Regions from separate parts of the Nonomuraea muscovyensis genome, predicted to be linked through region 2. Evidence: riboswitches for the same ligand, from Rfam matches in the RefSeq annotation. Region 2 holds a riboswitch; the other holds the start of a gene.
The links. Region 2 has a riboswitch for glycine ahead of gcvT (glycine cleavage system aminomethyltransferase GcvT). Riboswitches for the same ligand answer to the same signal wherever they lie in the genome.
Positions count from the first base shown of each region.

Region 1 (15,109 bases), on a different contig from region 2:
CCTCCTGCAGGGCGAGTTCCCCGACGTCACGATCTCCAAGATCCGCTTCCTGGAGGGTGAGGGGCTCATCGAGCCCGAGCGCAGCCCGTCGGGCTTTCGCAAGTTCACCCACCTGCACGTGGAGCAGTTGCGCTACATCCTCACCGAGCAGCGCGACCACTACCTCCCGCTGCGGGTGATCAAGGATCGGATGGCCGAGGAGCTCGGCCGCCCCCGCGCCGTCCCCGGCGCGCAGGAGACGCAGGAGGTGCGGCTGAGCCGTGCCGAGCTGCTGGAGGCGGCCGGGATCGACGACGGGACGCTCACCGAGCTGGAGGACTACGGCCTGCTCGCCGCCCGCGCCAGGCGCTACGACCAGGACGCGCTGGAGGTGGCGCGCACCGTCGGCGCGCTGGCCCGCTTCGGCCTGCACGCCCGTCACCTGCGCGCCGTCAAGGCGGCGGCCGAGCGTGAGGCGGGGCTGGTCGAGCAGACCGTCGCGCCGATACTCAAACGGCGCGCGCCCGGCGCGATCGGCGAGGCGGACGAGGTGGCCCGGGAGGCCTCCACGCTGCTGCTCGACCTGCACGCCGCGCTGGTGCGCATCGGCGTGCGCACCGTCCTGGGAGGATGAGCCGCCCGGCCGGGGGCGGCCGCGCCGCCGCTGTGCCGCGCGGCCGAGCCTCCGGGGGTGCCGGACGGCCGAGCCGGACCGGGCCCCTCCGGCGGGACATTCGGGGCCTGCCGGGTGTTACGTTGAATTGCAGAAGCGGACCACCAATGACCTGTGCCGGGCCACCGGCCAGTCGAATACGGAGCAGCCCGTGTTGCAGATGGAGGTCGTGGGCGTACGCGTTGAAATGCCCACAAACCAGCCGATCGTCTTGCTCAAGGAGGCACACGGGGAGCGGTTCCTGCCCATCTGGATCGGCATGACCGAGGCCACGGCCATCGCGCTGGCCCAGGCCGAGGAGCCGCCGCCGCGGCCGCTGACGCACGACCTGTTCAGGGACGTGCTGAGCGCCCTGGGTGTCGGTCTGCGTGCCGTCAACATCGTCGCCCTGCGCGACGGCATCTTCTTCGCCGACCTGGTGTTCTCCAACGGGGTGGAGGTGAGCGCGCGGCCGTCCGACTCGATCGCGCTCGCCCTGCGCACCGGGGCGCGCATCTTCGCCAGCGAGGAGGTCGTCCAGGAGGCCGGAGTGATCATCCCCGACGACCAGGAGGACGAGGTGGAGAAGTTCAGGGAGTTCCTTGACACGATCACGCCCGAAGACTTCGGCAGGGCGGGGTAGGTATTTCAGTGCATTTACGCTTCACGACGCGCCGAGCCGGATCGTTGACTGAGCATGGTCACGGTCCTACGGTGCAAGTGAAACCCGTGGTCGCCCTTTTACGAACCCCCAGATCAGGCCACGGGATGAGAGAAAGCCGGAGGTCCGCGTGGCGGTCAGCAGCGGCGAGGGAAAGACAGCCGGCCAGGAAGATTCGGTGCGGCGCGAGAGCGCCCGGCAGCGTGCCGGGGAGCAGGGCCTGCTCTTCGACGAGCAGCCGACGGCGTTGCCGGCGGACATCGGATACCGTGGCCCGACGGCCTGCGCGGCTGCCGGCATCACCTACAGGCAGCTCGACTACTGGGCGCGCACCGCTCTGGTGGAGCCCACGATAAGAGCCGCCCAGGGCTCGGGTTCCCAGCGGCTCTACAGCTTCCGCGACATCCTGGTGCTCAAGGTCGTCAAGCGCCTGCTCGACACCGGGGTGTCCCTGCAGCAGATCCGCACCGCCGTGCAGCATCTGCGTGATCGCGGGGTGGCCGACCTCGCGCAGATCACGCTCATGAGCGACGGCGTCAGCGTCTACGAGTGCACCTCGGCCGACGAGGTGATAGACCTGCTCCAGGGCGGTCAGGGCGTGTTCGGCATCGCGCTCGGCCGGGTCTGGCGGGAGGTCGAGGGCAGCCTCGCGGAGCTGCCGGGGGAACGAGCGGCGGTCGCGGACAGCGTCCCGGCCGACCACCCCGCTGACGAGCTGGCCCAGCGGCGACGGGCGCGCCGCCTGGGGTAGTAACCTGGAGAGCGCAAGGCTGACGACCCCGTGCGGGAGAGTCCCCGGGCACGTCCCAGGGGGCGCCGAAGGAGCAACCCTCCCCGGAATCTCTCAGGCACCTGTACCGCTCGGGTGAGGCGACTCTGGAAAGCAGCCGCGCCCGCCAGGCGCGTCTCACCGACGGTGCAAGCCCTCTGCGGGTGAAGCTCTCAGGTCGAGATGACAGAGGGGGAGATCCGGCACACGCCCGCGCCCTGGCGCCGGTCTCCACAGCCTCGGGAGGCATCTTCCATGACCGACCTGTCAGCCCCGCCGTTCTCGACCCGGCACATCGGCCCGTCCGAGCCCGAGCGGCAGCGCATGCTCGAGGCCGTGGGCTTCGAGTCCGTGGCCGACCTGGTGGCCGTGGCCGTCCCGGAGGCCATCAGGGCCAAGGACCGGCTCAAGCTGCCCGCCGCCGCGAGCGAGACCGAGGTGATCGCCGAGCTGCGCGACCTGGCCGGGCGCAACGAGGTCTTCACCTCCATGATCGGCCTGGGCTACCACGACACCGTCACGCCCGCCGTGATCCGCCGCAACCTGCTGGAGAACCCCGGCTGGTACACCGCCTACACGCCGTACCAGCCCGAGATCTCGCAGGGCCGCCTGGAGGCGCTGCTCAACTTCCAGACCGTCGTCGCCGACCTGACCGGCCTCGACGTGGCCGGCGCGTCCCTGCTCGACGAGGGCACCGCCGCCGCCGAGGCGATGACGCTGGCGCGCCGGGCCGGCAAGTCCAAGAGCGACGTGTTCGTGGTCGACGCCGACGCGCTGCCGCAGACCAAGGCGGTGCTCGCCACCCGCGCCGAGCCGCTCGGCATCACGCTGGTGGAGCACTCCCTCGACGGAGACCTGCCCGAGTGCTTCGGCGTGCTCGTGCAGTACCCGGGCGCCTCCGGCCGGCTGCGCGACTTCCGCGCCGTCGCCGAGGCCGCGCACGACGCCGGGGCGCTGGTGGTGGCCGCCGCCGACCTGCTGGCGCTCACCCTCCTCACGGCGCCGGGCGAGCTGGGCGCCGACATCGCGATCGGCTCGTCGCAGCGCTTCGGCGTGCCGTTCGGCTTCGGCGGCCCGCACGCCGCCTACATGTCGGTGCGCGAGGGCCTGCAGCGGCAGCTTCCCGGCCGCCTGGTCGGCGTGTCCGTGGACGCCGACGGCGACCCCGCCTACCGGCTCGCGCTGCAGACCCGCGAGCAGCACATCCGCCGCGAGAAGGCCACCAGCAACATCTGCACCGCCCAGGTGCTGCTCGCCGTCATCGCGGGCATGTACGCCGTCTACCACGGGCCCGAGGGCCTGCGCCGGATCGCCGCCCGCACCCACCGGCACGCCGCCGCGCTCGCCGAGGCGCTGCGCCGCGGCGGGGTCGAGGTCGTGCACGGCGAGTTCTTCGACACCGTGCTGGCCCGGGTGCCCGGCAAGGCCGCCGAGGTGGTCCGCCTGGCGGCCGGGCGGCGCGTCAACCTGTGGCGGGCCGACGACGACCACGTCTCGATCGCCTGTGACGAGACGACCACCCCCGCCCACCTGGAGCGGGTGCTGGCCGCGTTCGGCGAGGCCCTCGACCGGCCGGCCGTCGCCGGTGACGAGCTGGCCGGGCTGCTCGCCGACGACGGGCTCGACCGGCTGCCCGCGGCGCTGGCCCGCGAGTCGGCCTACCTGACCCACCCGGTCTTCCACAGCCACCACTCCGAGACCTCGATCCTGCGCTACCTGCGCCGGCTGCAGGACAAGGACATCGCGCTCGACCGGTCGATGATCCCGCTCGGCTCCTGCACGATGAAGCTCAACGCCAGCACCGAGATGGAGCCCATCACCTGGCCGGAGTTCGCGGCCATCCATCCGTACGCGCCCGAGGAGCAGGCGGCCGGCTACCTGGAGCTGATCAGCACTCTCGAGGACTGGCTGGCCGAGGTCACCGGCTACGACGCGGTGTCCCTGCAGCCCAACGCCGGCTCCCAGGGCGAGCTGGCCGGGCTGCTGGCCATCCGCGCCTACCACCGCGCCAACGGCGACGCGGCCCGCGAGGTGTGCCTCATCCCGTCGTCCGCCCACGGCACCAACGCCGCCAGCGCCGTCATGGCCGGCATGCGCGTCGTCGTCGTGGCCTGCGACTCCGACGGCAACGTCGACCTGGCCGACCTCGACGCCAAGATCGCCAAGCACCGCGACGCCCTGGCCGCGATCATGGTGACCTATCCGTCCACGCACGGCGTGTACGAGGAGACCATCACCGAGATCTGCGCCAAGGTGCACGAGGCGGGCGGCCAGGTGTACGTCGACGGGGCCAACCTCAACGCGCTGGTCGGACTGGCCAAGCCGGGCGAGTTCGGCGCCGATGTGTCCCACCTCAACCTGCACAAGACGTTCTGCATCCCGCACGGCGGCGGCGGGCCCGGCGTCGGCCCGGTCGCGGTCCGCGCCCACCTGGCCGGCTACCTGCCCGGCCACCCGCTGCGCGACGGCTCCGCGGACCCGGCGACGTCCGACCGCGTCGGCCCGGTCTCGGCGGCCCCCTACGGCTCGGCGGGCATCCTGCCGATCTCGTGGGCCTACATCCGCATGATGGGCTCCGACGGCCTCACCGCCGCCACCCAGCAGGCCATCCTGTCGGCCAACTACCTCGCCCGGCGGCTCGCCCCCCACTACCCGGTGCTCTACACCGGGCGTGGCGGGCTGGTGGCCCACGAGTGCATCGTCGACCTGCGGCCGATCACCAAGGAGACCGGCGTCACGGTCGACGACGTGGCCAAGCGGCTCATCGACTACGGCTTCCACGCGCCGACCATGTCGTTCCCCGTGGCCGGCACGCTGATGATCGAGCCGACCGAGAGCGAGGACCTCGCCGAGCTCGACCGGTTCGCCGACGCGATGATCGCCATCCGCGGCGAGATCGCGAAGGTCGCGTCGGGCGAGTACGACCGCTCCGACAACCCGCTGCGCAACGCCCCGCACACCGCCGAGGCCGTCGCGGCCGACGAGTGGCCCCACCCCTACACCCGGACCGAGGCGGCCTACCCGGTGCCCGCGCTGCGCGACGGGAAGTACTGGGTGCCGGTGCGCCGCATCGATCAGGCCTACGGCGACCGCAACCTGGTGTGCTCCTGCCCGCCGCTGGAGGCGTACGAGGACTGACCTCAGGCCACCTTGGGGGTGGCGCGCATCCCGACGTAGACGCAGGGCGTGCCGTCCGACAGGGCGGCGAAGACGACGGGCATGTGGTCCTCGCCGAAGGGCGAGCCGGCTCCGGAGGCGGCGAACACCGCCTCCGACACCGGCGTCAGGTCCGCCTCCAGGGGTGGCGAGAAGTCCTTCATGCCGTCGACGAACTCGTACCTCAGCCGGGCGGCGCCGTCGTCCCCCCGGCTGACGGTGATGACGACGCCTTCGCGCCGGTAGGTGCCGAGGTGCGGGGTGAGGTCCACGGCGGGCGGCTGCGCGGGCGGCCCGAACGGGGGCGGCATGGTGACGCCGGCCAGTTCGGCGAGCAGCTCGCCGAACAGGTCGGCGTACAGCCGGCGGGCGGCGCCGCCGTTGGTCAGCAGCACCACGGCGACGCCCGCCCCAGGGACGACGCGCAGGTAGGCGTACTGGCCGATGGCGGCGCCGTCGTGGCCGTAGCCGGTGACGCCGTCCCAGTCGTACAGGGTCCAGCCGAGGCCCCAGCCGTCGGCGCTGACCGTCCACTTGTCGGGGACGTCGGCCTCGCGGCGCTGCATGGCCGCGACCGCCTCGGCCGACAGGACACGGGTGCCGTCGGGGGCGGTGCCGCCGTCGAGGTGCATCCGGGCGAAGCGGGCGACGTCGCCCGCACTGATGAGCACCCTGCCGTACGGGCCGGCCGAGCGGGGCATCAGGTCCCAGGCCGGGGCCGGGTCGGGGTCCCGGCCGGCCTCGCCGAGGTGGCTCATGGCCACGCGGAAGCGCAGCGCCTCCTCGGGCAGCGTCATGGAGTGCTCCAGCCCGAGCGGGGCGAACAGCCGCTCCTTGAGCGCCTGGTCCCAGGTCAGGCCGGTCAGCACCTCGACGACCCGGCCCAGCACGACGTAGCCGAGGCTGCCGTAGGACAGCGCGGTGCCGGGCGGGCAGTCCAGGGGCACCCCGCGGGCGGCCTCGACGTACCTGGCCAGGCAGTCGTCGCCGCGGCCGGAGTCGTGGGTGAAGTCGTTGGTCAGCCCGCCGGTGTGGCTGAGGAGCCGGCGGATGGTGATCGTCCTGGTCGCCTCCTCGTCGGGGGTGCCGAACTCGGGCAGCACCTCCGCGACCGGCTGGTCCAGGCGCAGCAGCCCTTCGTCGACGAGCCGCATCACCAGGGTGGCGGTGTAGACCTTGGCGATCGAGCCCGACTGGAAGATCGAGCCGGGCCTCACCTCCACTCCGGTGCCGCGGTGCAGGACGCCGCTGGCCAACTCGTGGATCCGGCCGCCGGTCAGGACGGCCAGCGTCGCTCCGGGGACGTGGTGGGCGGCGCGCAGCTCGTCGAGCCGTGCCTGCCAGCGGGCCACGGGGAAGTGCTCGCCGCCCGAGCCGCTCGCGCCCCGGTCACCGGCCGCCTGCCCGGTGCCGTCATGGTCGTGGGTCACGTCGTTCATGATCACTCCTCCGCTGGAGCGCACGGTGCGCTCGCTGTGCGAACACTGTACGCAGCGTAGGATGATGTTCGCAAACGGATGTCCCAGACCTTCCCCGGCAAGCAGGCAGACATGATCGTCAGAACTCGTTAGGCTCGGGGCGATCGCCGCCGAAGGGGAGCCTTTCGTGACATCTTCAGAGCTGGAGACCCCGCCTCTGGACACCGCCCGCCGCCTGGCCGAGCAGGGCGATCTCGACGGCGCGGCGGCCATCCTCACCGAGCTCGCCGCCGACCCCCACGGGCCCGACCGGGCGCAGGCCGCCGTCGGCCTCGCCGTCGTCCTGGAGGAGCGGGGCGACGTCGAGGGCGCCCGCGCCGCCGCCCGGGCCGCGCTCGCCACCGGGCATCCCGAGTTCGCCGCCCAGGCGGCCTGCCACCTCGCCCAGGGTTTCGAGCGCGAAGGACGGGCCGAGCAGGCGCGGGGCGCCTGGCAGGCGGTGCTCGGGGTGGGCACGCCCGCCTACCTGCCGCTGGCCCACCTGGCGCTGGCGCGGCTCGCCATACAGGCCGGCAACGACGGCGAGGCCGAGCAGGCGCTGCGTCAGGCGCTCGCGACCGGCGACACCGCCGGCGACTCCGAGCTGGCCGCGCACGCCGCCCAGCAGCTCGCCGACCTGCTCCTGGAGCGCGGGCAGGCGGGGGAGGCGGCCGACCTGCTCCTCGACGCGCTCACCGTCGCCCCGGCCGAGTCGGTGCCGCGGCTGCGGGTCCAGCTCGGGATCGCGCACCTGGAGCTGGCGTGCGCGGAGTTCGCGGGCGCCGTCGAGGACGGCGCCGACGCCGGCACCGGCGCGCTCGCCATCGAGCTGCTGGCCCGCACGCTGCCCCTGCGTGGCCGCGACGAGGACGCCGGCCAGGTGTGGGCGTACGGGCTGGACCACGAGGACGAGACCCTAGCCGCCGAGGTGCGCCTGCGCCTGGGCCGCGACACCTGACCCGGGCACCGGCACCTGTGAAACAGGTGCGGTCCGAACGCGGCTTATCGGGCGGCGCGGGGCGAGATGGAGCGTCGCCGCTTGGAGCAGGAGGCGGAGGTTGCCGCTCCAAGCGGAGGTGGCGGGGAGCCTGATGGCCCTTGGGTCAGAGGCGTTGCTCGTCGAAGGGATCGCCCTACGGGCCGGGGACCCCGCGACCCAGCAAGTCGACCATGTGCTGCAGCATGACGGACGTCTGATCGATGTATCCATTGAGTGGTTCGGCCGGGCCGCTCACGATCTCGATGTCGTCCCAGGCGTCAGCAGCGGCCACGCCGAAGGGGAGAATCGCGCCGGCCACGACAAGGGCGGTGGTCAAGGCGCTGCGGAGGATGAGTCTGGTCATGGCATTCCTTTGCTGTCGGTTGGCGAGCGGACCGTACCGCAGCCTTCATAGCACAGAGTCGCTGAGTTGTCGCAGCGAGTCACGGATGGTGGGTGCGGCAGCCCTACGACGTGGCCGCGCTCGACGAGCTCACCGACGAGCAGAGCGCGGCGCTGCTCGGCCATCTCGCCGCTTGGCCAATGTCGTCAGCGGCACCGATGCCAGACGGAAGCCCCGCCCACGGGCGGGGCTTCGTCTTACCCGCGAGGGAACACCGATGCTCGACGACCTCCCCGGTACGACCGTCATCGCGCTGCGGAGCTCCCTCACCTGGCGGTCGAACGACACCGGCCGTAAGGGCGGCGCCGACTCCGAGATCGTCAACCTCCTCAACTGCCTGCCCGAGCACCGGACGATGACCATGACGACGAGGCGGCCGACTCGCAGGACAGCGAGGAACCGGAGGGCAAGCGACCAGGGCGAGCAGCAGGACGACCGAGCCGCACATGTGCGCGTCGGCCGAGTGGTCCGTGCCCCGTCCGGAGGTCACCCCTGACGGGGCACGCCGAACCCTTCGCCCCTACTCTGGCGCCGGTGCGAGTGCCCCGCTGCTGCGGTAGGCGCGTAGTGCCAGGAGGCCGGCGAGCGTCACGGGGACCAGGGCGACGTGGCACAGCGCCAGCGTGACGGTGCTGGTGTCGTCGAGGTCGGCGGGGATGGTCATGATCGGGACCGTCACGAGTGCGAGCGCCGGGGCCACGACCATCGCCGCGAGGATCACCCAGCGCCAGACGCGCGACAGCAGCGCCACCAGAGTCATCCCGATGAGCAGCGGCACGGCGGTGAAGCCGCCGAGGGTGGTCGCGTCCACCTCGGCGGGCCTGCCCTCGGCGGTGAAGCGGAAGTCGCCGCCGAGGGCGCGCCCCACCGCGTAGACGGCGAGGTTGAGGACCAGCGCGACGGCCACGGTGGCGGCGACGATGATGGGGGCCCGGCCGCGAGGGAGTCGCGCGGGGGCGCGCGGGGTGGCGCCTGGTGTCATGACGGCTGCCCCGCGCGGCGCAGGTACGCCTCGATCCGGTCGAGGGCTCCCGGCCAGACCTCCTTGACGAAGAAGTCGCGGACCTCGGGCGCAGGGAAGCCGCTCTGCACCACCGTGAGCAGGGTGCCGCCCTCGTGCTCCTCGAAGGTGACCTCGACGGTGGTGGTCATGCTCATGCCGTCCGGAGCGCTGCCGGTGGACTCGGTGACCAGACGGTGCGGGCGGTCGATCTCCACAAAGGTCTGCGTCTCACGGAACAGGTTGTCGGCGTCAGGTCCCCAGGCCGCGGTCTGCCGGCCTCCGACGCGCAGGTCGACCTCAATCTCGACGATGCCGGGCTCCTCGTCGAGGATGCTGAACCAGATCTTCTGCTTCTCGGCGTCGGTGTAGGCGTCGAAGACCTCCTCGGGGGTCGCGGGCAGCACGCGGGTCGTGCGCAACTGGATGGTCTCGGTGTCGTTCCGCGTCATCGCTCGGTCTCCTTCTCGGTGTCTGTCTCAGGGGCGTTCTTGAGGGTGAAGTAGGCGTCGAGGCCGTCGAGCCGGCGCTCCCACAGGCGCTGGTAGAACCTGATCCACGACATGACGTCCTCCAGGCGCTCGGCTCCCAGCCGGCACCGCCGCGATCGGCCGACCTTCTCGGTCGTGACCAGCCCGGCGTTCTCCAGGACATGCACGTGCTTCTTCATGCCGGTGAGCGACATGCCGAAGGGTTCGGCCAGTTCGCCGATCGAGGCGGGACCCTGGCCGAGCCGGATGAGTATCTGCCGCCGGGTCCCGTCCGCGAGGGCGGCGAACGTGCGATCGAGAACCTCTTGCTGAACCATGTGGTTCACCATAGAACACTGAACCGATTGGTGCAATAAGCGCGCGCCGGCACGCAGAAAGGGCCTCGCACGGGCCGCAAGGTCGCGCAGGCGATGAAGGACCGCGACACCGCCGCCCGCGCGGCGGCGAACGAGGCCCTGCGCAACCAACGCCGCGTTGCGTGTCTCCGACCCGGCCGAGTGGGAGCGGTTCCGCCGGTCGCCGGGCGTCGGCTGGAAGTACGACCCCGGCTACTCGCTGCAGGACGTCGCGCTGCCGGCGGCCAGGTCGGGCATTCCGGATCAGGCGTCCGGACGAGAGCGTGGCACCGTGACCAAGCTCAACCACGCCGTCGGCGACGTCAGTGGGCGGTTCGCCGCCGGCATCTCCGCTTCAGGGGCAACATGCTGCTCCGGGGACAGCGGCGGGCTCTTCTGCCGCGAGGCGGAGAGTGCGGATCCTCGCCGCGCTCTTGCGCGTCGGCCAGTACTCCCCAAGCTGCGGCGAGGCGCGAAGTAGGGGGCAGGTCGGACGGGGTCATGGGGTTGTTCGGGTTCGGCGGGCGTAGGCGCGGGCGGCGCGGGCGCGGTCGCCGCAGCGGACCGAGCACCAGTGGCGGCGGCCGTGCCGCAGCAGGTAGCGGTTGCAGGGAGCGGAACCGCAGGCGGTGAGGCGTTCGGTGTCGGGCCCGGTGAGCAGGTCGGCGGCGCTGGCGGCGAGGGTCGCCAGGGCGTGGTCGACGATCTGGGTGGTGGGGTGGGGGGCGGCGCGGTACAGGCCGCGGGTGGGGTCCCAGTGCAACAGGCAGGACGAGGGGGCGCGGGTCAGTGCGTCGTTGACGGCGTTGAGTGCGCTGGTGGGGGCGGGGTGCCCGTCGACCTGGGAGGCGAGCAGCGCGCGGATCTGCTCGCGCAGGGTGCGCAGCTGTGCCGCGCACATCTCTCGCAGGCCGGCGTCGGTGCCGGCGGGAGCGAGGCCGTGTTCGATGAGCCACTGGTTGGTGGCCGCCGAGGTGCCCAGAAGGTCGATGAACTGGCCACCGGGCAGGGCAATGGCGCTGTTGGCGAAGTCGAGGGCGGGGTACTGCTCCGCCCCCGGCGCGGACGGCGGGACGGGCGTGGCGGGAGCGGTCTCCTTCATGGCCCTCATGGTACGACTTGCAATCATCCGTGAGAAACCACTACCGTCACTCACGGATAAATCGCTTATCATCCGTGAGGTGCCCTTCCATGGCTTCTGCCGACACGACCAATGAGCAGTTCCCCGTCCGCGTCTTCGGCGGCCCGACCGCCCTCTTCGAGTACGGTGGGCTGAGGTTCCTCACCGACCCGACCTTCGACGCGCCCGGCGACTACCCGAGACCCAATGGCCGGCTCCTGACCAAGACCGCGCCCCCCTCCGGCAGCCCCGCCGACCTCGGCCGCATCGACGTGGTCCTGCTTTCCCACGACGAACACGCCGACAACCTCGACGACTCCGGCCGGGCCCTGCTCGCCGACGTCCCGCTCACCCTCACCACGCCCGGTGGCGGGCAACGACTGGGAGGCGGGGCCGAGGGGCTGGCCGACTGGGAGTCGATCGAGCTGGACCGTCCCGGAGGCGGCAAGATCACCGTGACGGGCGTGCCCGCCATCCATGGGCCCGGCGCGCGAGAGGAGGTCGAACCGATCACCGGCCAGGTCGTCGGATTCGTCCTGACCGGGGAAGGACTGCCCACGGTCTACGTCAGCGGCGACAACGCCTCGCTCGACCTGGTCAAGGAGATAGCCGAGCGCTTCGGCCCGGTGGACACCGCCATCCTCTTCGCCGGGGCTCCCCGCTTCCCCGTCATCTTCGATGGTGCGCCGCTGGTCCTCGACAGCGCCCAGGCTGCCGAGGCCGCCGAGATCCTCGGTGCCCGCCGAGTGGTGCCCGTCCACTACGACAGCTGGGCGCACTTCACCGAGGGCCGAGAGGACCTGGTGGCTGCCTTCACCGCCGCCGGGCTGGCCGACCGCCTGCAACTGGCCTGAACGGACGCCGACCGGTACCCGCCCCCAGGCCGTCAGCCCTCTCGACGCGCTGACCGAGGTCGGGTGCCGGCGCCTCTTCGCCGACCAAGGGACAGGGGTCCGGCACCGACCGGTGTGCGACACCCCGTGACGGTTGCGCTGAAGTTGATATCTACCGATGCGTAGCTCCGGGAGTACCGGGCCGCGTTGTCGTTCCTGGCGGTGCCGGCCGGGCCGGACCCTGCCGCGGTCGCGTTGGCGGTGTTCGGATTCACGGCGCCGGCCTCGCGCTGGGCGGGAGCGTTCCCGCTTGACCGGTTCTCCCCACGCGGCGTACTGGCCGCAGGGCCGGCCGCGACGGGAGCGTGTCCTCGGGGCGGAACAGCAGCGCCGACGCCGCCTCCCTGGCCGTCGGCGCGCTGTCGTCCCGGGCCTGGGCCCGGCTGCCGCACAGCCTCAGGGCCAGCCGTACGGCGAGGTCGGGCTGCCACTTCGGTGGTCGTGCGGCGAGGTCGGGCTGCCACTTCGGTGGTCGTGCGGCGAGGTCGGGCTGCCACTTCGGTGGTCGTGCGGCGAGGTCGGGCTGCCACTTCGGTGGTCGTGCGGCGAGGTCGGGGCTGCCACTCCGGCGCCCGTGCGGCGATCATCCGCAGCAGTGGCCCGAGGGCGAGCGGCGGCTGCCAGCGGGTGAAGTCGGGTGAAGTCGGGTGAAGTCGCGCCGGGGGAGCCAGGCCGTGACGGCCGCCGCCCCGCTGAGCACGCCCGCGCCGGCGACCCGCATGGGCTCGCTCCATTCCTCGCCGCCGGTCCAGACACCCCGGCGCCGGTCGCGTTCCGCGATCGCCTTCCTGACGAGGCTGATGGGGCCGGGCAGTTCGCGAGCCGCCTCACGGCGCCCGGCCTCGTCGAGGGCCGGCACCGCGTCCGTGGCCAGGGCCGGGTCGCCGGCGGTGATGGCTGTCCACAAGCCCTGCCAGGCTCCGCGCTTCGGGGTGCCGCACACCGTGAAGATCGACTCCGCCGGAACGGGATCACCCACAGTGGTGGCCGCCCGGCTGCAGCAGGTCGCTTCCGGCGGGCCCGTCGGCATCCAGGGATGTGCACCGGCGCGGTCGCGCGTCCTACCGCTGGCACCAGGTCCTCTGGTTGAGGGGGAGGTCGCGCACCCGCGTAGGGGTGTCGCATGCGGCGCGGCCGGATTCTCCACCTGCCCGGTGTCGGCGCGGCGGCCCCACAGCCACGCCTCCTGCACCGCATCCTCGGCCTCACCGGATGAGTCGAGCCAGGCCACCGCGTGCAAGCGGCCCGGGTGCTCGGCGAACCACTCTCTCCTGCTCGACCGGCTGTCACATTCCTCCGGCACGGCCTGTCATACCAATTGACCGGCGAACACATCCGGACTCCAGTTCAGGCAGCACATACACCGAAATCATCAGGAGAGAACCGTGTCACTGCAGGTGCTGTGCCGAAGGTCTGGGCTGCAAGATCGACAACGGCACTCACGGTTTCGTCTCGTTCAGCCTGGGCGAGGGATCCTCGCGGCCCCCGCCCAGTGGGGCGGGTACCACGTGCGGCTTGAAGCGGAAGGCGCGAGTACGTGCGCGTAATCCTGGTCACCATCGACAGTCGCCAATCATTCTAGAAAAGGACAGACATATGACCGCCCGAGTTTGGCCGCGGCGTTTGACGACCGGCTTGTACTGGTTCTGGGCCCTCCAATTCGCGTTGGGTGCCATCACCAAGTACTGGCCCGGCGAAACGTTCTTCGGCCCGCCCTACTCGATGCAGTTCATCGAGTGGGGTTACCCGTCCTGGATGCGCTTCGTCATCGGCGGTCTGGAGGGATTCGCCGCCATCCTGCTCGTGATCCCCAGCAGACGAGCACGCTTCCTGGGCGCCACCACGCTGGCCTTCGTGCTCACCGGAGCGGTCACCACGCACATCATCAACCACGACGGGTTGAGTGAAAGCTGGGCCGCGCCGACACACCTTCTCATCGCCGGCGCCCTTGCGCTGGCCAACTGGCCCGCCGACTGGCGAGACCTCCTGCGGGTCGCCGCCCCGCCCGCAGTCGGAGCGCCACGTCCGACGGAGTAACAACATGCCCACGGGCAGCCGAATCCGACGGAGTTCCTCGACCACGCCCAACTCGTCATCATCGCCTACGAAACCTGGCTCGTCCGCCCCGGCGACGCCGCGGCCGGAGCGCGGCCAATTCGTGATCGCGACGATGCCGGGCCCCCAGGCGGCGGGGCGGACCGCGTCCGAATGAGGAAGGATCACGTGTCGGTCATCGGCTCCGCCGAGCACAGCACGCCCGGCGACGATCCCGCCATGGCCCGACACGTCAGCGCCCGAGCGGATCAGCCTGCTCCTGCTGCCGGGGCCAGATCCTGCAACGCCTGCGCGCGAGCAGGCCGGCCTGACCGGGCATCTGGTCGCAGAGCGGACCGGCGTCACCTCCGCGACGTTGTCGCGGCTGGAGCGCGGCCAGAACGGGTACGCCACGGCGGGCGCCGTGTACGTGCTGCTCGGGGACCCGGCCGGAAAGAGGGCACCATGGCGACGACGGAGCGGATCGCCTGGAAGGACGCCGCCGGACTCGACCGGCAGGCCGCCCGGCTTCAGCGGGGCAGCCACGGGGAGGTGTTACGGCGGTTGATCCTCTCCGTGCCGCTCGCCGACGGGGTCCGGCTGGCCGCACGGCACCGCCTACCCGGCGCCCCGCCCGCCGACCGCGCGCTGCTCGACCGGCTGGCCGCCGCCGACGAGCGGCTCGTCGCCGAGGTGGTCGCCACCGCTGCCCGCGACTCGTGCACCTTCCACCCGCGCGCCGTCGGCTCTCCGGATGGCTGTCGTTCGGTTCCGGCGACGCCGTTCTCACGCTGACGTCGTACGAGGAGTCCAGGACGACCCGGATCGCGATGCTCCGGGACGGCGCCTGGCACGACGTCTACCACGGGGCGCTGGAGCACCACGCTGTCGCGTACCGCTACTTCGACCCGGTCACCCTGGAGCCGTGCGACCCGCCCCGGCCGATCACCGACTCCCGCCACGAGCCCACGTACGTCCACGCCGTCACCGGCTCGGCCGACGGCCGGTTCGCCGCCGTGGCCGGGTTCCTCCGCCTCGGCACGCCGGGCCGGACGCACGACCTGGTCCTCGCCGTCCACGACTTCCACCACCCGCTGGCGCGCGTGCTGCGCCCCGCGGCCTCGCTCGGCGCGGGCGACCTGGAGGCGATCTCGGCCGCGGCGGGGGGACACCGAGCAGC
Region 1 covers NZ_JACHJB010000002.1:93,235-108,343, forward strand. Annotated here, with positions in the region: gene ftsR (transcriptional regulator FtsR) at 1-613, shown strand, start outside; gene FHU36_RS16815 (bifunctional nuclease family protein) at 804-1,274, shown strand; gene FHU36_RS16820 (MerR family transcriptional regulator) at 1,423-2,043, shown strand; glycine riboswitch at 2,067-2,162, shown strand; gene gcvP (aminomethyl-transferring glycine dehydrogenase) at 2,317-5,199, shown strand; gene FHU36_RS16830 (serine hydrolase domain-containing protein) at 5,202-6,656, opposite strand; gene FHU36_RS16835 (tetratricopeptide repeat protein) at 6,823-7,632, shown strand; gene FHU36_RS16840 (hypothetical protein) at 7,808-8,017, opposite strand; gene FHU36_RS16845 (hypothetical protein) at 8,274-8,552, shown strand; gene FHU36_RS16850 (DUF6069 family protein) at 8,577-9,038, opposite strand; gene FHU36_RS16855 (SRPBCC family protein) at 9,035-9,508, opposite strand; gene FHU36_RS16860 (ArsR/SmtB family transcription factor) at 9,505-9,864, opposite strand; gene FHU36_RS16865 (hypothetical protein) at 10,022-10,363, shown strand; gene FHU36_RS16870 (CGNR zinc finger domain-containing protein) at 10,382-10,984, opposite strand; gene FHU36_RS16875 (MBL fold metallo-hydrolase) at 11,074-11,856, shown strand; gene FHU36_RS16880 (hypothetical protein) at 12,479-12,802, opposite strand; gene FHU36_RS16885 (DoxX family protein) at 13,492-13,932, shown strand; gene FHU36_RS46820 (helix-turn-helix domain-containing protein) at 14,213-14,497, shown strand; gene FHU36_RS16895 (hypothetical protein) at 14,395-14,724, shown strand; gene FHU36_RS16900 (hypothetical protein) at 14,760-15,109, shown strand, end outside.
Region 1: linked by a shared signal. The riboswitch ahead of gcvP (aminomethyl-transferring glycine dehydrogenase) and the one ahead of gcvT (glycine cleavage system aminomethyltransferase GcvT) in region 2 are both predicted to bind glycine.

Region 2 (15,109 bases):
CCCTCCAGCCGCATCAGCGTGTCGAGCACTCCCTGCGGGGTGGGCGCGGCGAGCTCGGACACCAGCTCGCCGTCGTGCAGGAACACCACCCGATCGGCGTACGCGGCCGCCATCGGGTCGTGCGTCACCATGACGATCGTCTGCCCGAGTTCGCGCACGGACGTGCGCAGGAACGACAGAACCTCCGCGCCGCTGCGCGAGTCGAGGTTGCCCGTCGGCTCGTCCGCGAAGATCACCTGTGGCTTGCTGATGAGCGCCCTGGCCACGGCCACGCGCTGCTGCTGGCCACCGGACAGCTCGGTGGGCCGGTGTCCGAGCCGGTCCTTCAGGCCGACCGTCTCGATGACCCGGTCGAACAGCACCTGGTCCGCCTGGCGGGCCGCGATCTCCAGCGGCAGGCGGATGTTCTGCTCGGCGGTGAGCGTCGGCAGCAGGTTGAACGCCTGGAAGATGAAGCCGATCCGGTCGCGGCGCAGCAGCGTCAGCTGTTTGTCGGCCAGCCCGGTCAGCTCGACGTCGCCGATGTGCACGGTGCCGGACGTCGCGGTGTCCAGCCCCGCCAGGCAGTGCATCAGCGTGGACTTGCCCGAGCCCGACGGACCCATGATCGCGGTGAAGGCGCCGGTGGCGAAGGCCACGTCCACTCCGCGCAGGGCGTGGACCCGGGCATCGCCCTGGCCGTACACCTTGGTCAGGCCCTTGGCCGCCACGGCCGGAGGGGCATGGCGCCGCGTCTCGGTGAGGGTCACGTTCACTCCTTGGGTGCTTGTGGAACGCGAACCACGCTAGGGGCGGCTTTCGCCCGATCCCTGGGCCCTGAGGAGGGACTTCGGGTAGGACGCCAGATGACCCGGGGTCAGCCGTTCGGCCGATGGAACGGCACGATCAGCCCCGCCTCGTACGCGTACGCCACGACCTGAGCCCGGTCCCGCAGCCCCAGTTTGGCCAGCACCCGGCCCAGATGCGTCTTCACCGTGCCCTCCGCGACCTCCAGCCCGGCTGCGATCTCCAGGTTGGACAGCCCGCGCGCCACCATCAGCAGCACCTCGCGCTCGCGCGGCGTCAACTCCGCCGCGTCCGGCAGGTTCTCGGCGGGCAGGTGCGCGGCGAACCTGTCGAGCATCCGCCGCAGCGTCCGCGGCGCCACGACGGCGTCGCCCGCGTGCACGGTCCTGATGGCGTTGACCAGGTCGGCCGGCGGCACGTCCTTCAGCAGGAAGCCGGACGCGCCCGCCTTGACCGCGGCGAAGGCGTACTCGTCCAGGTCGAACGTGGTCAGGATGAGCACCCTGGGCCCGCGGATCCGGACCGTCGCCTCGACGCCGTCCATGCGCGGCATGCGCACGTCCATGAGGACCACGTCCACCTCGGTGCCGCGCAGGGTCTCCAGCGCCTGCTCGCCGTCGCCGGCCTCGGCCACCACCTCGATGTCGGGCTGGGCCCCCAGCACCATCCGGAACCCCGCCCGCAGCAACTCCTGGTCGTCGACCAGCATCACCCGGATCACCACGCGCCTCCGCTTCCGGACGTCCCCGCCACTACGCCGCCCTCGTCACGGGCACCGGCAGCCGGGCCAGCACCTCGAACCCGCCGCCCGGCCGCGGCTCGGCCGACACGGCGCCGCCGTACATGGCCACCCGCTCCCTCATCCCGATCAGCCCGTGCCCGTCGGGGCTGCGCGGCGCCGCGGCCCCGCGGCCGTCGTCGGTGACCCGCACCACCAGGTCGGGCCCGCCGTACACCAGCTCGACCAGCGCGCGCACGCCCGGCCCGCCGTGCTTGAGCGCGTTGGTCAGCGCCTCCTGCACGATCCGGTAGACGACGAGCTGCTGCCCCTCCGGCAGCTCGCACGCCGCGCCGGACACCCGCAGCCGGGCCGGCACCCCCGCGCCGCGCACGAGCTCCTCCAGTTGCGCGAGGCCCGGCTGCGGGGTGTAGTCGGTGGCGTCCGCCTCGCCCTCGCGCAGCACGCCGACCAGCCTGCGCATCTCGGCGAGCGCCTCCCGGCCGGTCCTGGAGATGGCGCGGACGGCCTGGCGGGCCTGCTCGGGGTCGCGGTCGATGGCGAAGCCCGCGCCGTCGGCCTGGACGACGATCACGCTGACGTTGTGCGCGACCACGTCGTGCAGCTCCCTGGCGATCCGGGTGCGTTCGGCGGCGGCGGCCATCCTGGCCTGCTGGTCGCGCTCGCGCTCGGCGCGTTCGGCCCGCTCCTCCAGGCCCTCCAGGTAGCGCCGGCGGGTGCTGGCGTACAGGCCGGTCAGCCAGACCGTCACGACGAAGATCGAGCCGCTGAAGAACATGCTGAACGTCACCTGGCCCCAGCGCACGATGACCAGGAACACTCCCAGCTCGGCGATCAGCCCCGCCGCGAGCGCCCACGGGAACGCGCGGGTGCGCGCCACGGACCAGAGCGCCATCAGCACCGCCAGATCGGCCGGCACCAGGTCGATCTCCAGCAGCCACTGGCCGAAGCACACCAGCGCCACGCCCGCGAACGCGGCCACCGGCCACCGCCGCTGCCACAGCAGCGGCGCCAGCAGGGCCGCCGACAGCGCCAGGTAGCCGGCCAGGCCGATCCGCATGCCCGGCGGCCCGGCCGCCGGGTTCGCCGCGTACGGCCAGGCCGTGAGCACCACGAGCCCGACGAACGGCGCCACCCGCAGGGCGTCCATCAGCTTGACGTGGCCCTTGGACCACTCATGTACCCTGCCGAACACAACATCACGATACGTAGCCGGTGCCCGAGCTTTGTCCGCCTTCAGGGGGAAGTCGGTGTACGACCCAGGTCTTACGTGACCTCGTCAGAGGGAGATCGGCTCTTACGCGCCCTTTACGGTGCCTTGGGCATCCTTGTCATTGGGAGCGCTCGCTGGGGGGCGAGTAAAGGGAGATCGTGATGGCGGATCATGATCGCGACGTCGGGTCGCGCGGCGAAGAGGAAGCGCCGCGCGACCCGTCCCCTGAGTCTCCCGGCCCACGCCTTTTCTGAGCCTCACCAGCTGCGGCTCTCCTTGGTCGGGAGAGACCTCGCCTCCGTGGGCGTGACCGCAGGTCGTCACGCGGAAATGGGGTGTGTGGGGTCGGTGGGATTCGAACCCACACTAACAGCCACCTAAAGACTGCGCCTCTGCCATTGGGCTACGACCCCTTTTCGCCTTTCCCTTCCCGGCATAGTTTTCGGTCTGGGAATGGCAGTTGGGGCAGAGGAAGCGCAGATTCTCCAGGCGATTGTCGAGCCAGTCACCGTTGATGTGGTCGACATGGAGCGTAAGCGGCTTTCCCTGCCACGTGCCGTCAATACTACAGCCTGCGCAGGCGTGGGGAACCCCTGCCGCTCGCAATGCACGGCGCAGCGTGGGCGCCTTCTCGCGGATGGAGCCGGGTGGACGCTGGATCAGAATCTGCTGGTAGGGCCGGGAGTTGGCGGCGGGTCTGCCCCTGCCGTGAGCCTGTCCCACGAAGTGGGAGGTGTCGATGCCGAAGTGCTTCAGGCGCCGGCTGATGTGAGCGTGGCTGCCGCCTGTCCACTTAATGCCTAGATGGCGGAGTATGTCCGCCACGCTACGTGCACCGGCCGCGGCCTCGGCAAGGATTTCAGGCGTGTATTTGAGGTAAGCCGCCATGGGCCCCATCGTAGAAAATGCCACTGACATTTCTCCGGTGCTTCATTCACCTTCCCCGTGTGGGGGATTCCGGATCGGTGGACCTTGTGCGAATGGGGCCCGCGGGTGGGTCAGGAGAGGCCGAGCTTCTTCTTCAGGGAGGCCACGTGGCCGGTGGCCTTCACGTTGTAGAGGGCCTGCTCGATCTTGCCGTCGGCGTCGATGACGAAGGTGGAGCGGATGACGCCCACGACCTCCTTGCCGTAGAGCTTCTTGGTGCCGTACGCGCCGTAGGTCTTGTGGACATCGAGGTCCGGGTCCGACAGGAGCGGGAACGTCAGGGCGTCGCGTTCGGTGAACTTAAGCAGCTTGTCCGTCTTGTCCTTTGACACGCCGAGAACGACGAAACCCTCCGCCGTCAACTGGTTCAGGTTGTCGCGGAAGTCGCACGCCTGCTTGGTGCAGCCCGGGGTCATCGCGGCAGGGTAGAAATAGAGGATCACCCGCTTGCCGCGGAGGTCGTCGAGCGCGACGGTCTTTCCGTCGGCGGCGGGTAGCGTGAACTCGGGCGCGGCGTCGCCGGGCGCGAGCTTGGTTTCGGTCATGGGGCCCTCCAGAGTTCTTCCAGCAAAACCTACCGGCCCGCCTGCTGTGCCGTACGGCGTGCCGACCTGACAGACTGATCACGGCCAGAGCGGGTGTGCCCGTCCCGATCTCGGGGACGAGGACGACCATGAGCGTGGTCGAGAGGAGATCCATGGCTGACACCGATCCCGACGAGCTGGAGCGGCGGATCGCGCGGACGCGCGCCGAGTTGGCGCAGACGGTCGACGCCATCGCCGACCGGGTGAGCCCCAAGCGGGTCGCCGAACGCACGGTGGCCGACGTGCGGACCCGGGCGGGACACTTCGTGGCGTCCGTGGGTGACGCGCTGGGCGTCGCGCCTCGGTCGCTGCCTCGGGCCGGGGACGGCGCCGACGCCGACCGGCTCTGGGAGGAGGAGCCGCCCAACCTGGCGCCGGTGCTGATCGGGCTGGGCGCCGTGCTCGTGGTGGGCGCGGCCGTCGCGCTCCTGCGCCGCCGCGGCCGCCGCCGCTGAGGCGGGCGCAGGGGACGGCCGGCGGGCGGTCGCGGCGGGTCAGAGGAAGGTCTTGCCCTCGCCGCGGTAGGTCGGCACCGACTCCACGAGCGTGTCGCCCTCCACCAGGTGGAGCGTGGCGAACCGCTCGCACAGCTCCCCGGCCTTGGCGTGCCTGAACCACACGCGGTCGCCCACCCGCAGGTCGTAGGCCGCCTCTCCGAGCAGAGGCGTCTGCACCTCGCCGGCGCCCTCGTCGGGGGCGTAGCGCAGGCCCGCGGGCAGGTACGGCTGCGGCAGGCGCATCGGGTCGGCGGGGCCCGAGGCGACGTAGCCGCCGCCGAGCACGGTGACCGTGCCCGGGGCGGGCCGCCGGACGACCGGCAGGGCGAACAGGGCGGCCGGCCGGCCGGTGAAGCCGCTGTAGAAGTCGAACAGGCGGGGATGGAAGAACCCCGATCCGGCGGCCACCTCGGTGACGGCCTTCTCGCGCACGGTGCGCTCGACCGAGCCGGTGCCGCCGCCGTTGACGAACTCGAGGTCGCACAGCCCGCTGACGGCGTTCACGACGCGGCCGCGGCGCAGGATGAGGTCGCGGGCCGAGCGGGCCTGCATGATCCGGATCGCCCGGCTGATGAGGGCGTTGCCGGGTGGCGTGTCGCCGACGCCGGCGATCTGCGCCTCGTAGGCGAGCAGCCCCACCAGGCGGAACCCGGGACGCTTGGCGATCTCGGCGGCGATCTCGGCGGCCTGCTCGGGCTCGCGGACGGGGGAGCGGAGCGCACCTGCCCGGAACTTCCCGCCGAGGGCCACATATCCGGCATCGATGTCCAGGCAGATGCGGAGCTCCTGGCGGGGCCGGCTCTGGGCCAGCACGCGGTCGAGGTGGTCGAGGTGCTCGGTGGAGTCCACGGTCAGCGTGATCTCCCGGGCCGCCCGGGGGTCGCCGGCGAGGGCCGTGATCGCCTGCCGGTCCGCCGTCGGATACGCCACCAGTACGTCGGTGAACCCCTCGGCGACCAGCCAGAGCGCCTCCGGCAGCGTGAACGCCATCAGGCCCCGGAAGCCGTCCATGGCCAGGATCCGGTCGAGCACCGGCCGGGAGCGGATGGATTTGGTCGCCACCCGGATCGGCTTGCCCGCCGCCCGCCGGACGAGATCCGCGGCGTTGGCGCGCAGGGCGACGAGGTCGAGCATCGCGAAGGGCGGGTCGAGAGCCGCTGTGGCGCGGTCGTAGCGCGGGCGGTCGTCCATATCGGCAGCGTATCCGCATATCCGGCAAATGAACATGAGGGCAGTTCACGTTGTCCGGATGGCTCGTAATGATCCTGCAAACCGGCGGCGAGGGCGGGACCCCCGGCCGCCTCGCCCCTGTACCTCTGATCGGTGTGATGACCACGTTCCAGCAGATACTCCCCGGTGCCGGCGTCGCCGCGGACGAGAGCCCGCTCCGCCGGTCCACCCGGGCGCTGCGACCTGCTCGCACACCCGCGGGGGCCGTGGTCGCGTTCATCCTGACCGTCGTGCTCGCGGGCACCGCGGCCGAGGTGGTGTCGGCGCTGCTGGGGAGCCCGCTGCGGTGGCTGCCGGTGGATCGCGTCCTGGAACTGGCGGGCCGGCACACGTGGAGCGAGCTGCCGTTCGCCGCGCTGTGGGTGGCGGGAGCGGGGCTGACGCTGCTGGGGCTGGCCGTCCTGCCGGGCCGCTGCAGGCTGGTGCCGGTCGAGACGTCCGACCCGAAGATCGTCATCGGGATCACCCGGGTGGGACTGCGCCGCACCCTGCGAGCCGTCGCGGAGGAGGTCGAGGGCGTGGACCGGGCCCGGGTACGGCTGCGCAGGCGCACGATCGAGGTCGCCGTGGTGACCCGGGCGGAGAGCACGGGCGCGATGCTCAGGCAGGTCGGTATCGCCGTGGGCGACCGCCTGGCCGGGGTGGGCACGCTCGCCGCGGGAGAGGTCGTGGTGCGCCTGCGCAGGAAGGGGCGGTGATGCGGGAAGGCGCGGCGATGCGGGAAGGCGCGGTGATGCGGGAAGGCGCGGTGATGCGGCGGGAGACCGACGGGCGGTCGCCGCGGCGGGACGAGCGGTCACGGTGGAGGGAGCGGTGATGCGGCAGTACGGGGGCAACCGGATCGGCCTGGCCGTCGTGGGCGCGCTGTTGCTCCTCGCCGCGGCCTACATGTGGCTGCGCGGCAAGGGCAAACTGCCGGGGCTGCCGCCGCGGGCGAAGGTGCTGCCCGACCGCACGGCCGAGGCCATCGCCGACCAGCCGTGGGCGCTGTGGGCGGCGGCGCTCGGGATGGTGCTGCTGGCCCTGGTGACACTCCGCTGGCTGCTCATCTGCCTGGGCTGGGGCCGGCGGGGGTTCCGGTCGGGCACGGGGACGGCCATGCTGTGCGTCGGGCTCAAGGACGTCGAGGGGCTCAGCCGGGCCGGGGTGCGCGTGGTGGGCGACGGTGTCCGGCTGCGCGTCGCCGTCACCTGTCCGCCGTCGGCCGACGTCGGCGCGATGGCGGGCAAGCTCGACCGCGACATCGTGGGCCGCATCCGCCGGGAGGTCTGCGACGACGAGGTCGGCACGATCGTCCGCCTGCACGTCCGCCGGCAGTCCTCCCGCCAGTCCTCCCGGCAGGCGTCCGCTAGCACTCGATGACGTTGACGGCGAGGCCGCCGCGTGAGGTCTCCTTGTACTTGTCGAGCATGTCGCGGCCGGTGTCGCGCATGGTCTTGATGGCCTTGTCCAGGGCGACGAAGTGGCGGCCGTCGCCGCGCAGGGCGATGCGGGCGGCGGTGATGGCCTTGATGGAGGCGACCGCGTTGCGCTCGATGCACGGGATCTGCACCAGGCCGCCGATCGGGTCGCAGGTCAGGCCCAGGTTGTGCTCGATGCCGATCTCCGCGGCGTTCTCCACCTGCTCCGGGGTGCCGCCCAGCACCTCGGTCAGCCCGGCCGCGGCCATCGAGCAGGCCGAGCCGACCTCGCCCTGGCAGCCGACCTCGGCCCCGGAGATGGAGGCGTTCTCCTTGAACAGCACCCCGATCGCCGCCGCCGTCAGCATGAAGCGGATCACGCCCTCGTCGTCGGCGTGCGGCACGAACCGCGAGTAGTAGGTGAGCACGGCCGGGATGATGCCCGCCGCGCCGTTCGTCGGGGCGGTGACGATCCGCCCGCCGGCCGCGTTCTCCTCGTTGACCGCCAGGGCGAACAGCGACACCCAGTCCATCGCCTGCAACGGATCGGTGCCGGCGGTCTCGCTCTGGAGCCTGCGGTGGAGCTGGTTGGCCCGGCGCTTGACCTTCAGGCCGCCGGGCAGGACGCCCTCCTTGCCGATGCCCCGCTGGACGCACTCGGACATGACGCGCCACAGGTTGAGGATACCGGCGCGGATCTCGGCCTCGGTGCGGCCGAACGCCTTCTCGTTCTCCAGCATCAGCGCCGAGATGGACAGCCCGGTGTTGGAGCAGTGCTTGAGTAGTTCCTCGGCGGTGGTGAACGGGTGGGGCAGCACGGTGTCGTCGGGCTTGATGCGGTCGGCCCCGGTGGCGTTCTCGTCCACCACGAAGCCGCCTCCGACGGAGTAGTAGACCTTCTCCCGCACCACCGTGCCGTCGCCGGAGCGGGCGGTGAAGCGCATGCCGTTGGGGTGGCCGGGCAGCGAGATCTTCCGCTCGAAGACGAGGTCCTCCCCGACGACGAACGGGATCTCCTGGTGGCCGAACAGCCGGAGCGTGCTGGAGGCGCGCATCTCGGCCAGCCGGGCGTCGATGCCGTCCACGTCCACGAGTTCGGGCTTGTCGCCCGACAGGCCCAGCAGGACGGCCTTGTCGCTGCCGTGGCCCTTGCCGGTCAGCCCGAGCGAGCCGTACAGGATGGCCTCGACGCGGGCCACCCGGTCGAGCAGGCCGTCCTCGTGCAGGCCGCGCGCGAACCTGTGCGCGGCGGCCATCGGCCCGCCGGTGTGGGAACTGGACGGGCCGATCCCGATCTTGAAGAGGTCGAAGACGCTGATCGCCATTGATGTGCGCCCTTCATGAGGGCCGGGGCCCGGCCGGGCCCCGGCGGTTCGGTCAGGACTCGCCCGAAGTGAGTGCCTTGTACTCCTCGGCCGAGAGCAGGTCCTCGGGGTCGCCCTCCACGCGTACGCGGAACATCCAGCCCTCGCCGTAGGGGTCGTTGTTGACCAGCGAGGGGTCGTCCACGACGGCCTGGTTGACCTCGACGACCTCGCCGCCGAGCGGGGCGTAGATCTCGCTCACCGACTTGGTGGACTCCACTTCGCCGACCGAGTCACCGGCCTGGACGGTCGTGCCGGCCTCGGGAAGCTGCACGTAGACCACGTCGCCCAGGGCCTCGGCCGCGTACGCCGTGATGCCCACGGTCACGTTGACGGACTCGTCGAGCCCGGCCACCCACTCGTGTTCCTTGGTGTAGCTCAGCTCGTCGGGGATGTTGCTCACTTGTTCCTCCTGTAGAAGGGCAGCTCGACGACGTCCACTGGTTCGTGGCTGCCCCGGATGTCCACGGTCAGACCTTCACCGGCGCCGGCGTCGACATAGGCCATCGCGATGGGCTTGCCCAGGGTCTGGGAAGGGGCCCCGCTGGTGACCTCGCCGACGACGGCACCGTCCTTGGTGACCGGGTACCCGTGACGGGGCACCCGGCGACCCCGCGCGACCAGGCCGGCCAGCCGGCGCCGCGGCGGCACGTCCTTGACCGCCTCGAGCGCCGCCCTGCCGACGAAGTCGCCGGGCTTGTCGAATTTCACCACCCTGCCCAGCCCCGCGTCGAACGGGGTCAGGTCCGCGTTCAGCTCGTTGCCGTACAGCGGCATGCCCGCCTCCAGCCGGAGCGTGTCGCGGCTGGACAGTCCCGCGGGAATGAGCCCGGCGGACTCGCCGGCCGCGGTCAGGGCGTGCCAGAGCGGCACCGCGTCCTCGGCGGCCACGAACAGCTCGAACCCGTCCTCGCCGGTGTAGCCGGTGCGCGCGATGAGCGCCTGCCGCCCGTCGACGAGGCCGGGCAGGCCGGCGTAGTACTTCAGCCCGGCCAGGTCGGCGTCGGTGAGCGTGGCGAGGATCTCCTGGGCGCGCGGCCCCTGCACGGCGATCAGGGCGTACTGCTCGGACCGGTCGTCCACCACCGCGTCGTACGCCTCGGCGCGCCCGGTCAGCTCACGGGCCACCAGCTCGTAGTTGGAGGCGTTGGCCACGACCATGAACTCCTCCTCGCCCAGCCGGTAGACGATGAGGTCGTCGAGCACGCCGCCGCGCTCGTTGACGATCATGGTGTAGCGGGCGCGGCCGACGGCCACCGCCGACAGGTGACCCACCAGGGCGTAGTCGAGCGCCTCGGCCGCCTGCGGCCCGGTCACGAAGATCTCGCCCATGTGTGAGAGGTCGAACAGGCCGGCGGCCTTGCGCACGGCGTTGTGCTCGGCCGACTCGCTGCCGTAGCGCAGCGGCATGAGCCAGCCGGCGAAGTCGGTCAGCGTGGCGCCGAGACTCTCGTGGACGTCTCGCAGCGGTGTGGGTCGTGACATGAAGCGCACCTCTGGGCAGGGTCGGATGCCAGCATCCTCCCCCTCTGTCATGGATGCCTGAGAGCTTCGCCCGAGTTTTGCCGGACTTTCACCTTCGGCGAGGCCCGCGGGCCTGCTTTCCAGAGGTCACCTCGGCCGTGCGGTCCTTTGCCTTGAGAGGTTTGCGGGGAGGGCTTGCTCCTTCAGGGGCTCTGGATGGCTACCAGGGCGCTCTCCCGCACGGTGTCGCCGGTGATGCCGCCAGCCTAGTGCCGGGACGGGGTCGTTGTCGCGCGGCGGCTTCCACCAGGGCGGCCGCGACGGTCAGCAGGCGGCGACCAGCGCCTCGAACAGCGCGCAGTCGGTGGCGGCCTCCGGATGCCACTGGACCCCCACGGCGAAGTGCCGCGACTCCAGCTCCACGGCCTCGATCGTGCCGTCGTCGGCCACGGCCGTGACGGTCAGGCCCAGCGCGAGCCGGTCGACGGCCTGGTGGTGGTAGTGCGGCACCTCCACGGGCTCGGCGCCCAGCGCCTTGGCCACCCGCGAGCCCGGCGTGGCGCAGACGGGCAGGTGGCCGAAGCGGCCGGGGGCCGGGGCGTGCTCGGTGTGGCGGACCACCTCGGGCAGATGCTGGTGCAGGCTGCCGCCGAGAGTCACGTTGAGCACCTGGAGCCCCCGGCAGATGCCCAGGTAGGGCAGCTCCGCGTCGAGCGCGGCCGACAGCAGGTCGAACTCGGTCGTGTCGCGCGCCGGGCGGAGGTAGCCGGTGCTCTCGTGCTGCTCGGCACCGTACCGGCGGGGGTCGATGTCGCCCCCGCCGGCCACGATGAGCCCGTCGAGCCGCCCCACCAACTCGGCCGGCCGGCCGGCGGGCGGCAGCAGCACCGGCTGGCCGCCCGCCCGCTCCACCTGCTCCACGTACGTGTACGGCAGGAGCGCGACGGTCATGTCCCACACGGTGAACCGGGCGGGCTCGACGTAGGTGGTGATGCCGATGACGGGACGACTCACGATGACTCCAGGACTCTCACAGGGGTGTCACGTACGCGCCGGAGATCCCGCCGTCCACCAGGAACTCCGACCCCGTGATGAACGACGAGTCGTCGCTGGCCAGGAACGCCACCGCGGCGGCGATCTCCGTGGCCTCGGCGAAGCGGCCCATCGGCACGTGCACCAGGCGGCGCTGCGCGCGCTCCGGGTCCTTGGCGAACAGCTCCTGCAGCAGCGGCGTGTTGACCGGGCCGGGGCACAGGGCGTTCACCCGGATGCCCTCGCGCGCGAACTGCACGCCGAGCTCGCGCGACATGGCGAGGACGCCGCCCTTGGACGCGGTGTAGGAGATCTGCGAGGTGGCCGATCCCATGACGGCCACGAACGACGCCGTGTTGATGATCGAGCCCTTGCCCTGCCGCTGCATGTACGGGATGACGTGCTTGCAGCACAGGTAGACGCTCGTCAGGTTCACCTCCTGGACGCGGCGCCACGCCTCGATCCCGGTCTCCAGGATGGAGTCGTCGTCGGGCGGCGAGATGCCGGCGTTGTTGAAGGCGATGTCGACGCTGCCGTAGGAGTCGAACGCCGTCTGGTACATCCGGGCGACGTCGGCCTCGCTGGTCACGTCGGCCTTGATGTAGCGGCCGCCGACCTCGGCGGCGGCCTTGGTGCCGGCCTCCTCGTCGACGTCGACGCACACCACCCGGGCGCCCTCCTCGGCGAAACGGCGCGCCGTGGCGAGCCCGATGCCGCTGCCCGCGCCGGTGATGACGGCGACGCGCTCCTGCAAACGCTGCATGTGAGTCACTCCGATGAGATGAAGACGTTCTTGGTCTCGGTGAACGCCGCCAGGGCGTCGGGGCCGAGCTCGCGGCCGAGTCCCGACTCCTTGAAGCCGCCGAACGGCGTCCAGTAGCGCACCGACGAGTGCGAGTTGACCGACAGGGCGCCGGCCTCGACCGCCCTGGCCACCCGCAGGGCCCGGCCGACGTCACGCGTCCAGATGGAGCCGCTCAGGCCGTAGCGGGTGTCGTTGGCGATCCGCACGGCCTCCGCCTCGTCCGCGAACGGAACCACGGACACGACCGGGCCGAAGATCTCCTCGGTGAAGGCGCGGTCGGTGACCTTGGAGGTCAGCACGGTCGGCGGGAACCAGTAGCCCTTGCCGGACGGGCACGCGCCCTGCAGATAGGGGGCGTCGTCGACGAAGCCCCGCACCCGGTCGAGATGCTCGGCGCTGACCAGCGGCCCCATCTCGGTGTTCTCGTCGAGCGGGTCGCCGACCTTGACCCCGCGCACGGCCTGTCCGAGCCGGTCGAGGAACTCGTCGTAGACCTCGGCCTGGACGAGCAGCCGCGAGCGGGCGCAGCAGTCTTGTCCCGAGTTGTCGAAGACCGCGTACGGGGCGGTCCGCGCCGCCTTGTCGAGGTCGGAGTCGGCGAAGACGATGTTCGCCGACTTGCCGCCGAGCTCCAGCGTGATGCGCTTGACCTGGGCTGCGGCCTTGGCCGCGATCTCCTTGCCCACCTCGGTCGACCCGGTGAACACGATCTTGGCCACGCCGGGGTGCTCGACCAGCCGGGCGCCCGCGACCTCCCCTGCCCCGGGCAGGACCTGGAGCACCCCCTCGGGGAGGCCCGCCGCCAGGGCCAGCTCGGCCAGCCTCAGCGCGGTCAGCGGGGTCCACTCGGCGGGCTTGACGATGACCGTGTTGCCCGCCGCGAGCGCCGGGGCGAGGCCCCAGCTCGCGATCAGCATCGGGAAGTTCCAGGGCACGATGACGCCCACCACGCCCAGCGGCTCCTGGAACGTGACGTCCACGCCCCCGGGCACCGGGATCTGCTTGCCGTGGTTGCGCTCGGGCGCCCCGGCGTAGAAGTGGAGGACGTCGCGCACGCTGCCCGCCTCCCAGCGGGCGTTGCCGATCGGGTGGCCGGCGTTGGCCGTCTCCAGCCGGGCCAGCTCCTCGCCGTGCTCGCCGACCAGGTCGGCGAACCTGCGCAGCAGCCGCGCCCGGTCACCGGGCGACACCTCGCGCCAGGCCGGGAACGCCTTCCTGGCACGCTCCACGGCCCGGTCGACCTCGGCCGCGTCGGCCAGCTCCACGTCGGCGACGACCTCTTCGGTCGCCGGATTAATGATCTTCATGCCCTTCCGTCACATCCGTTCGAAGCTGCGGAACAGCTCCCAGTCGGTCACCGCCGCGTCGAAGGCCGTCAGCTCGACACGGGCGTTGTTGGCGTAGTGCTCGACCACGTCGTCGCCGAACGTCGCGCGGGCCAGCTTCGAGCGCTCGAACAGCTCCAGCGCGTCACGCAGCGTGTGCGGCACGGTCTCGGCGCCCGAGGTGTAGGCGTTGCCGGTGAACGCCTCCTCCAGCGCCAGCTCCTCGTCGATGCCGCGCAGTCCCGCCGCCACCAGCGCCGACACCGCCAGGTACGGGTTGACGTCGCCGCCCGGCACCCTGTTCTCGATCCGCAGCGACTCCCCGTGGCCCACCAGGCGAAGCGAGCAGGTGCGGTTGTCCACGCCCCACTTGACCGCGGTGGGGGCGAAGCTGCCCGGGACGTAGCGCTTGTAGGAGTTGATGTTGGGCGCGTACAGCAGGGTCAGCTCGCGCATGCAGGCGAGCTGTCCGGCGATGAAGCGGGCGCCCAGCTCCGACAGCCCGTGCGGCCCGTCGCCGGCCATCACGGGCTCGCCGTCGAGGCCGCGCAGCGAGATGTGGATGTGGCAGGAGTTGCCCTCCCGCTGGTTGGGCTTGGCCATGAAGGTGATCGACTTGCCCTCCTGGGCGGCGATCTCCTTGGCGCCGTTCTTGTAGACGACGTGGTTGTCGCACGTCTTCAGCGCCTCGTCGTAGCGGAAGGCGATCTCGTGCTGGCCGAGGTTGCACTCGCCCTTGGCCGACTCGACGTACAGGCCGGCGCCCTCCATCTCGAGGCGGATGCGGCGCAGCAGCGGCTCGATGCGGGCCGTGCCGAGCAGGGAGTAGTCGACGTTGTAGAGGTTGGCGGGGGTCAGGTCGCGGTAGCCGCGCTTCCAGGCGTCCTCGTAGCTGTCGTCGTAGACGACGAACTCCAGCTCGGTGCCGACGTAGGCGGCCAGGCCGCGCTCGGCCAGCCGGGCGAGCTGGCGGCGCAGGATCTGCCGCGGGGAGGCGGCGACCTCTGCGCCGTCCACCCAGGTCAGGTCGGCCATGAGCATGGCGGTGCCCTCCTGCCAGGGCACTTTGCGCAGGGTCGACAGGTCGGGCTTCATCACGAAGTCGCCGTAGCCGCGCTCCCACGACGACATGGCGTAGCCCTCGACGGTGTTCATGTCGACGTCCACGGCGAGCAGGTAGTTGCAGCCCTCGGAGCCGTGGTGGAGCACCTCGTCGAGGAAGAAGCGGGCTGAGAGCCGCTTGCCCTGCAGCCGGCCCTGCATGTCGCACAGCGCCAGCAGGACCGTGTCGATCCGGCCGGCCTCGATGTCGGACCTCAGTTCCTCGACTGTCAGGCTCACGGGCGTCCCTTCCGCGAAAAGTCTGGAAACAGACCATTGAAGGCATGCAAACACTGTGCGGTGGCCGCTGTCAATCCCCTGCCTCGAAGGGTGCTTTTTACCTGATCGTCACAGTCTGGGGCTTGACGGGCGGGCCGGAGAAGCGAAACATCACCGCAAAGAGCTATTGGTCCGACCGTAGCCCATTGAACGGGCAGCGGCCCGGCCCGCGCCGGAGGTGGCAGAACCGTGGTGCACAGCAAACGACACATCCATGGGGTCGACTACGAGAAGGTGTCAGCCGACTATCTGGAAAAGCGCAAGCTCCAGAAGGGCGCAGCGGGGTGGGTGCTGCTCGCGGGGCTCGGCGTGGCCTACGTCATCTCGGGGGACTTCGCGGGCTGGAACTTCGGCCTGGAACAG
Region 2 covers NZ_JACHJB010000004.1:882,080-897,188, reverse strand. Annotated here, with positions in the region: gene FHU36_RS41935 (ABC transporter ATP-binding protein) at 1-749, opposite strand, end outside; gene FHU36_RS41930 (response regulator) at 857-1,507, opposite strand; gene FHU36_RS41925 (sensor histidine kinase) at 1,539-2,720, opposite strand; tRNA gene FHU36_RS41920 (tRNA-Leu) at 3,079-3,151, opposite strand; gene FHU36_RS47015 (HNH endonuclease) at 3,105-3,626, opposite strand; gene bcp (thioredoxin-dependent thiol peroxidase) at 3,737-4,210, opposite strand; gene FHU36_RS41905 (DUF3618 domain-containing protein) at 4,363-4,704, shown strand; gene FHU36_RS41900 (amino acid deaminase/aldolase) at 4,744-5,937, opposite strand; gene FHU36_RS41895 (DUF6286 domain-containing protein) at 6,075-6,674, shown strand; gene FHU36_RS41890 (hypothetical protein) at 6,793-7,338, shown strand; gene FHU36_RS41885 (L-serine ammonia-lyase) at 7,325-8,701, opposite strand; gene gcvH (glycine cleavage system protein GcvH) at 8,754-9,143, opposite strand; gene gcvT (glycine cleavage system aminomethyltransferase GcvT) at 9,140-10,225, opposite strand; glycine riboswitch at 10,260-10,355, opposite strand; glycine riboswitch at 10,356-10,453, opposite strand; gene FHU36_RS41870 (gamma-glutamyl-gamma-aminobutyrate hydrolase family protein) at 10,529-11,218, opposite strand; gene FHU36_RS41865 (3-oxoacyl-ACP reductase) at 11,235-11,999, opposite strand; gene FHU36_RS41860 (aldehyde dehydrogenase family protein) at 12,005-13,348, opposite strand; gene FHU36_RS41855 (glutamine synthetase family protein) at 13,358-14,701, opposite strand; gene eat (ethanolamine permease) at 14,939-15,109, shown strand, end outside.